DNA from 2 places in the Rummeliibacillus sp. JY-2-4R genome. Region 1 is predicted to be linked to the other one. Evidence: riboswitches for the same ligand, from Rfam matches in the RefSeq annotation. Region 1 holds a riboswitch; the other holds the start of a gene.

Region 1 (4,416 bases):
GAAAGACGTATTTGGATTCTGAAGTTGATGAATACAAACAAGGGAGTTGAGAAAAATATGATGCAGATACCATTAGTATTAACGGATTTTGTAAAGAGGGCTGAGCGTTATTTTCCAAATAAATATATTATTTCAAGAACGGCAGAAGATACGATTCACCGTATTACCTATAAAGAATTTGGGCAACGTACTAGAAAGTTAGCGTATGCTTTAACAAAGCTAGGAATGAAACGCGGGACAAAAGTGGGGACATTTGCATGGAATCATCATAGGCATCTGGAAGCCTATTTTGCTGTTCCTTGTGCAGGTGCAGTTTTGCACATGATCAATATTCGCCTATCTCCTGAGCATATAATTTATATTATCAATCATGCAGAAGATGAAATATTATTGATTGATGGAGATTTATTCCCATTAGTAGAGAAAGCAATCCCATTATTAAAAACAGTGAAATATATTGTTGTTATGCAAGATGGACAAGAATTGCCCAAAACCAATTTGCAAAATGTCTATTCATATGAACAATTATTAGCAGAAGCTGGAGATTACGAGTTCCCTGAAGATTTAGATGAAAATATGCCAGCAGGAATGTGCTATACAAGTGCAACTACAGGATTCCCAAAAGGCGTTGTTTATACACATCGTAGTTTAGTGCTCCATAGTATTGCACTAGGTTTAGCAGATTCGCTCGGAATTCGGGAAAATGATGTAGTAATGCCTGTTGTACCAATGTTCCATGTAAACGCATGGGGAATGCCATTTGCTGCAGTAAATTTCGGAACCACACAAGTATTGCCAGGCCCAATGTTTACACCTGGATTATTACTAGATTTAATTGAGCAAGAAAAAGTGACATTAACCGCTGGAGTCCCAACGATTTGGCTAGGCGCATTAAAAGAGTTAGAAGAAAAACCTAGAGACATTTCTTCGTTACGGACCATTGTATGTGGTGGTTCTGCCTCTCCGAAAGGATTGATTCAGATTTTTGAAGAAAAGTATAAAGTGCCATTTATCGTTGGGTACGGCATGACAGAGACTACGCCCATCGTAAGTCTATCAACTTATACTACTGAAATGGAGAATTGGTCTAAAGAGAAAAAGCTAGATATCCGTGCAACACAAGGGTTAACTGTTTCATTGGTTGAGACACGAGTTGTGAATGATGACGGGGAAGTTCCATGGGATGGCAGGACGATGGGAGAGCTAATCATTAGAGGGCCGTGGATTGCAGATGAATACTATAATGATGAAAGAACGGCAGAAGCATTCAAAAACGGTTGGCTTTATACAGGTGATATCGCTGCAGTCACTAAAGAAGGATATATTAAAATAATGGACCGTGTAAAAGATCTGATTAAAAGTGGAGGAGAGTGGATTTCCTCTGTTGATCTTGAAAACGCTTTGATGACACATGAAGCAGTTTTTGAAGCAGCTGTCATAGCTATTCCAGATGAAAAGTGGCAAGAACGACCATTAGCATGTGTCGTTTTAAAAGAAGGATACAAAACAACAAAAAAAGAATTACTGACTTATTTAGAGAGGCAATTTGCTAAATGGTGGGTACCAGATGATGTAGTGTTTTTAAAAGAAATTCCAAAAACCTCTGTCGGTAAATTCCTGAAAGCAAAGCTACGCGAGGATCTAGTTAAAAAATAAATAATAGGAAGCAATATTAAAAAAGAGCATTTCAATGTTAATTTACACATTGAAATGCTCTTTTTGCATATCAAGAATAAAGACTAATCTTCTATTAATTTACTAAGATTAATGCGTTTATTTAAAGCAGTCATAACAGGAATGCCGACAACCATTACCACGAATTCACCTACTGCACAAGTGAACCAAGTAAATAGGAACGGTAAGTCAATAGCAAGATGTAACTCAATCGCTATTAAGAACATTGTAAAAGTGAAAACGATTGTGTTGAAAATCATGCGTGTTAGAGTTCCTTTAATAAAGCGAGTGGAGAAGATAGTAATCGCTAATGCGACAATTGACTGACCCACACCAAATACTAAATCATATGTACCTAGTGGTGAGAAAAGGTTGGTAATGAATACGCCGATTACAATGCCAAGCATATATTTCTTGTTGAAAACCACAAGATGGTTGAACATTTCTGAAATACGGAATTGTATATTCGTAAAACCAAATGGTGCAATGAGCAGTGATACAGCGATATATAGTGCAGCAATAATTCCACTAACTGTCAAAGATTTAACTTTCATTTTTTAACCCCCTAGTTTTTTTACGTGGGATGGTTTCGAACCACGTTATTTTAGAAAACAATTAATTATTCTATATGTATTACAGAAGAATGTCAAACTTTCCTTAATGAATAAGGAAATAAAACAACAGAAGTCTTTATTAAAAAATAATTCGAAAAATTGTCACATTTAAATGGTGGTTTGCATAAACCTTTATAGATTGGTGATTTAGCGCTTTAAAGTACTGAACTTTAAGTAAATAAAGTTATTAGAAGATTCATAATATTATTGACGATTTGATAAGACTTTTGTAATATAACAATAATTAGTTATAACAATAGTAGAATGTGAGTTTATCGAAAGATGAGGGGGATTTTTATGGAGAAGACAAAAAAGTATTTATTGCTTTTAATGACAGCAATCATCGTGCTAGCTCTAGCTGCATGTGGTAGTAAAGCAGATTCATCAAAATCAAGTGACAAAGAAACAAGTGGAGCTACAGATGAAAAAACATATAAAATTGGTATTACTCAAATAGTTGAGCACCCATCTTTAAATGCGGCAACTAAAGGATTTAAAGCAGCACTTAAAGATGCAGGCTTAAAAGTTGATTATCAAACTGAAATCGCACAAGGTGACCAAAGTGTCAATACAACAGCTGCAAATAACTTAGTAGGTAGTGGAGTTGATTTAATCTTTGCTAACTCAACACCAAGCGCTCAAGCGGTAGCAGCAGCAACTACTGATATTCCAATTGTATTCACATCAGTAACGGATGCAGTTGGTGCTGAACTTGTAAAATCAATGGAAAAACCAGGTGGCAATGTAACAGGAACAGTGGATACTCATCCAGATGCAATTCCTAATACAATTAAATTCTTAAGTGAACAACTAAATGCCAAAAAAGTTGGTATGGTGTTCAACTCAGGTGAGCAAAACTCACGAGTACAAGTGGATGCAGCGAAAAAAGAAGCAAAAAATGCGGGCATTACAATAGTAGAAGCTTCAGCTGCTACTTCAGCGGAAGTAAAACAAGCGACTGAATCATTAGTAGGTAAAGTAGATGCCATGTACATCATTACAGATAACACAGTGGTTTCAGCTCTTGAATCCGTTTTAGATGTTGCAAATGAAAAGAAAATTCCTGTAATGGTAGGAGAACTTGATTCAGTGGCACGCGGCGGCTTAGGGGCTTATGGATTTAGCTACTATGATATTGGATATGAAGCAGGACAAAAAGCTGTGGAAATTTTAAAAGACGGTAAAAAACCTGCAGATATCCCAGTTGCATATCCAGCAAACCTAAAACTAGAAATTAATAAAACAACAGCGAACAAAATCGGCGTAAACATCAAAGAAGAATGGAAAGCAGAAACAGTCGACTAGATAGGGGATGATTCTATATGTTTATAGCAATTTTCGGCTCTGTGGAGCAAGGGATCATCTATGCAATAATGGCACTCGGAGTGTATCTAACATTCCGAGTGTTAGATTTTCCTGATTTAACAGTAGACGGTAGCTTTGTAACAGGCGCCGCAACAGCAGCAACGATGATTACATTAGGATACAACCCAATTATCGCAACAATATGTGCAACTGTAGCTGGCTTTGTTGCCGGTTCAATTACGGGAATTCTTCATACGAAAGCCAAAATCAACTCACTTTTATCCGGGATATTAATGATGATCGCTTTATACTCCATTAACTTGAGAATTATGGGGATGACAACAGATACGGCTGTTGGGCGTCCAAATATTCCACTCTCAAACGCAGAATCAATATTCACCTTATTCAATGGGTTTTGGGAAAAACTTGGATTAGACAAAGCGTTAAATGGCATGTTATCAAGCATGGGAGTAGAAAATGTACCTAAAACTTGGGGTATCATCTTCATCATGCTAATCTTAACTTTTGCGATTAAAATTATCTTCGACTGGTTCTTAAAAACCGAAATGGGCCTAGCAATTCGTGCAACAGGTGATAACGATAGAATGATTCGCAGTTTTTCAGCCAATACAGACACATTGACCATCTTAGGTTTAGGTTTATCCAATGGATTAGTGGCGTTATCTGGTGCACTAATCGCTCAATATGGTAAGTTTGCCGATATTGGTATGGGGATTGGGATGATTGTAATTGGATTGGCTTCAGTAATCATTGGTGAAGCTATTTTCGGTACAAAGACTATTGTACGCACAACATTAGCGGT
Region 2 (4,416 bases), 1.4 Mb from region 1:
CGTCTTTTGTATAAATTGCACTAGAGAGTCCAAATTCCACACTGTTATTCACTTCAATTGCTTCTTCTAAACTATTGACAGTAATTACCGAAACAACTGGGCCAAAAATTTCCTCTTTTGCGATTCTCATATCAGGTGTTACATTGGTGAAGATTGTTGGGGCATAGAAGTTTCCTTTGTTCAAATTATTTTCAGTTACAATTTTTCCGCCAATGAGTAGTTTTGCACCTTCATCTTGGCCGATTTTCACATATTCATCGATTTTCTCAAGTGATGAACGGTTAATCACTGGGCCTACTTTTACGGACTCATCCAAGCCATCGCCCATTTTCAATTCTTGAATGCGACTAATTAGTTTGTATTCCAGTTGCTCTTTCACTTCTTGTTGAACGATTACTCGACTTGTAGCTGTACATCTCTGGCCTGCTGTACCAAATGCGCCCCAAAGGATGCCTTCTACTGCTAAATCAAGGTCAGCATCTGCCAACACCGTAATCGCATTTTTGCCACCCATTTCAAGTGAAGTTCTCTTTAATAATGCACCAGCTCGTCCGTTAATTTGCTTTCCTACTTCGTTGGAGCCTGTAAATGAAATGAGATCAATTTCTGGGTGGTCGACCATTGCGTTGCCAACTACGCTACCTGAACCATTCACTAAATTAATCAGTCCTTTGGGTAGCCCTGCTTCTTCATAGATTTTGACAAATTCTTGTGCAACCATTGGCGTTTCTGTTGCAGGTTTCCAAACAACTGCATTACCTGAAACAAGTGCAGGAAGTGACTTCCATGAAGCAATGGCAATTGGGAAATTCCATGGTGTAATAATCCCTACAACACCAATTGGAACACGAACACTCATCGCAAATTTGTTTCGTAATTCAGATGGGATTGTGTCACCAAATAGACGACGCCCTTCTCCCGCCATATAGTAAGCCATATCGATTGCTTCTTGGACTTCGCCACGACCTTCATCGATGACTTTTCCCATCTCACTTGTTAGGATTTGAGCAATCACTTCTTTTCTTTCTCTTAATAGATGAGCTACTTTATATAAAATTTCTGCCCGTTCAGGAGCAGGAACTAAACGCCAAAGTTTTTGAGAACTTTTCGCAGCTTTGACTGCTTTTTCCACATCTTCAATAGTAGATTGAGTAACTTCAGCCAAAACCTGTCCATTTGCTGGATTTACAACAGGGATAAATTTACCAGTAGAGCCTTCAGACCATACACCGTTAATGTAATTTAATATTTTTTCCAATTGTGTATCCCTCCATTGTTTTGATATTCAATTCCACTATATTCAATTGACCTTTTAATTATTTTTAGAACGGTATATAAATTGGACAAATTTTGACTTACATCTGTGTAGATTTATTGATGTAGGGTGTTGCTTAAACCGCTGAAAAAGTATGAATAGTAAAATAGTTTAATTAGAATTATGACAGTACCAGTTTCGGATTAAGTTTTGCAGATATTAATAAAAAATAAATTAAACAAATGCCCAAAAGTGTGTTACTATTGCTAATGAATTGAATAAACTTTTACTAATGGTAAGAGAGGTTCTAGATCAACCCTCTATAAAAAACTAGGGATAAACTATATTTTTAGCGATATAGTTTTTTATTTTGCTAGAATCCTTCTTGTTTTTAGAAATAAGAGAGGAGATGTACATATGTATTTTTAAATAGTGATCTGTTTGTTACATAACTTGTTTGATTCTTTTAGTAAATGAAAGAAATCACTATTTAAAGGAGTTTTTTTAATGACAGTATTTTTCTATCTTTGTGCAATTGTTCTGGCAAATGTGATTACAGCTAGCTTTGCACCTTTACAACTAGGTGTGTTTATTATTCCTTATGGGTCATTTTTGATTGGGGCAACTTTTATCTTGCGGGATTTGGTTCAAAATAAATATGGAAAGAAAACAACCTATCTATTTATAGGCCTTGCCTTATTACTTTCTGCGATTTCAAGTTACTTGCTTGGTGATACACTATGGATTGTTTTTGCTAGCGCCGTAAGTTTTGCTATTTCTGAGACAACGGATACGGAAATTTATTCACGCATAAAATCATCCATTAGCATGCGTATTCTTTATAGTGGGATTGTGGGTGGTATTTTGGATTCTACTGTATTTGTAATCTTAGGATTATCACCAATTGGAGCTGGATTTGTTCCTTGGGATGCAGTTTGGATGGCGATTTTAGGTCAAATTATTATTAAAATTATCATGCAATTCTTAGGAGTACTTGTTCTTCAGTTTACGAAATTAACGAAAACAGAATTTGCAAATTAAGGGTGAAATATTATGTTGAAAGATGAAAAGGCGATTGTTGTATTTAGTGGTGGTCAAGATAGTACCACTTGTTTATTTTGGGCTCTAAAAACATTTAAAGAGGTTGAGGCAGTAACCTTTAACTACAATCAACGACATGCAACAGAAATTGATTGTGCGAAAGAAATTGCCAATGATTTAGGTGTCAAACATCATATTTTAGATATGTCTTTATTGAATCAATTAGCGCCAAATGCTCTTACTCGTGACGATATCGAAGTAAAAGCTGGTGAAGATGGAGAGTTACCTTCCACTTTTGTTCCCGGACGTAATTTACTATTCATTTCGTTTGCTGGCGTTTTAGCCAATCAAATTGGTGCGAAACATATCATTACAGGTGTATGTGAAACCGACTTTAGTGGCTACCCAGACTGCAGAGATGATTTTGTGAAATCATTAAATGTTACATTGAACTTAGCGATGGATGAACATTTAGTGATTCATACGCCTTTGATGTGGTTAGACAAAGCAGACACTTGGAAACTAGCAGATGAACTTGGCAGATTAGAATATGTCCGTACCAAAACTCTGACTTGCTATAACGGGATTAAAGGTGATGGCTGCGGTGAGTGCCCTGCATGTGAACTGCGTTCGAACGGATATGAACGGTATATGGCAACAAAATCAAAATAATATACAGATGCTGATCTCCTGAGGTCAGCATCTTTTTTAATTCCCCATAGGAAACTAGTGCAAAATTATGCCTGGACTACTTCAAATGTAAATATCTTTACAAATCGCAAACAATACCAGAGTCATTTCTCCCGCACGCGTTAAATATATTTAAATATAATATCATAAGCAATTCTATTCCAATAAGGAAAGAAGCGGTGACAGATGGGTAATCCAATTCAGTACAATCCTTTTCAAAATCTGCAAGAAAAAAATATGTCATTTGAAGACGTATTCCATCATATTGTTGACTTCATGAGGGGAGATCCTAAAGGAAATTACCGACTTATTGTAGGCACCGATTCGCAAGTTCATAAAACAACTACCGTATTTATCACCGGAATCGTGATTTTGAATGAGAGTCATGGGGTATGGGCCTGCATCCGAAAAATCATTATACCTAGGAAAATGCTTCATCTACATGAGCGGATTTCTTTGGAGCTTTCCTATACAGAAGAAATTGTCTCCATGTTCACTGAAGAAAAGAAAAAATATTTGATTGATATTGTTCTTCCGTACATCTATGAAGGATCCTCCTTTACTATGGAAGGTCATATCGATATTGGAGCAGGCAAACGAAACAAAACAAGGGAATTTGTACAAGAGATGGTAGCACGCATAGAATCCATAGGAGTGGAGCCTAAAATAAAACCAAATGCGTTTGTGGCCTCTCATTATGCGAATCGGTATACAAGATAGATAGAACAACTTCGCATACGAACAAAATCATTTAAACTACTCTTAAAAACTTGAAAAAGAGCCTGAGCCACCATATACTAATAAGAAAAGGACCATCTAATATTCGCCTATTAAATGGTCCAATAAATCGATAGTTGGTCCCTTTTTGGGGTACTGACTTAAAGGTATAAGTAACCCATCCGTAGTTTTAAACTTGGAAGGGTTATTTTTTTTGGTTAAACGAAAGAATCATAACGATTAATGTTCCAAAGGATATAGCAAACATCAATGCCTCACTTACCGTCAATCGCACCACCTCCCAAGTCTCCATGCAAATAATCATGCAGACAAAATATGAAGATGCGACGCAGTTAGTCTGCGAATAAAGCCTCTTTGTCTTTTTCAATCCCCCTACTAGTTCCATCTATCTTAATAGAATTATACCAAACATTTGTTCTACTTCATAGTATTATGGCAATATCTATCATTTTCAATAAGAAATACCTAGAAAAATTTAAATCTGATACAAAATAAATTTTTCATTGAGTCAAAAGTATATTGCTTTTATATCTGAGCAAGCTGTGTTGATATCTAACAATAGATTTATATAGAACCACATTTAGTAAATTTATATTGAATAATCCTAAATACTCAATTGTGTAAAAATACCTACAATCACATTCAAAACCCAAAAACATCCCTTGACAGTCTCAAGTATTTCCTACTAGGAA

The links. A riboswitch is a leader RNA that binds a small molecule or an ion and turns the genes downstream of it on or off. The one in region 1 is predicted to bind preQ1.
Region 2: it holds a riboswitch for preQ1, as region 1 does, so the genes downstream of both, ACWV26_RS08390 (VUT family protein) here and ACWV26_RS01680 (QueT transporter family protein) in region 1, are expected to answer to the same signal.

Annotation. Positions count from the first base shown of each region.
Region 1 is NZ_CM132623.1:335,570-339,985, forward strand. It holds gene ACWV26_RS01675 (long-chain fatty acid--CoA ligase) at 58-1,656, shown strand; gene ACWV26_RS01680 (QueT transporter family protein) at 1,740-2,228, opposite strand; PreQ1 riboswitch class I at 2,234-2,278, opposite strand; gene ACWV26_RS01685 (ABC transporter substrate binding protein) at 2,586-3,593, shown strand; gene ACWV26_RS01690 (ABC transporter permease) at 3,611-4,416, shown strand, end outside.
Region 2 is NZ_CM132623.1:1,729,684-1,734,099, reverse strand. It holds gene ACWV26_RS08395 (aldehyde dehydrogenase family protein) at 1-1,258, opposite strand, end outside; PreQ1 riboswitch class I at 1,551-1,595, shown strand; gene ACWV26_RS08390 (VUT family protein) at 1,763-2,296, shown strand; gene queC (7-cyano-7-deazaguanine synthase QueC) at 2,312-2,968, shown strand; gene ACWV26_RS08380 (ribonuclease H-like YkuK family protein) at 3,173-3,706, shown strand.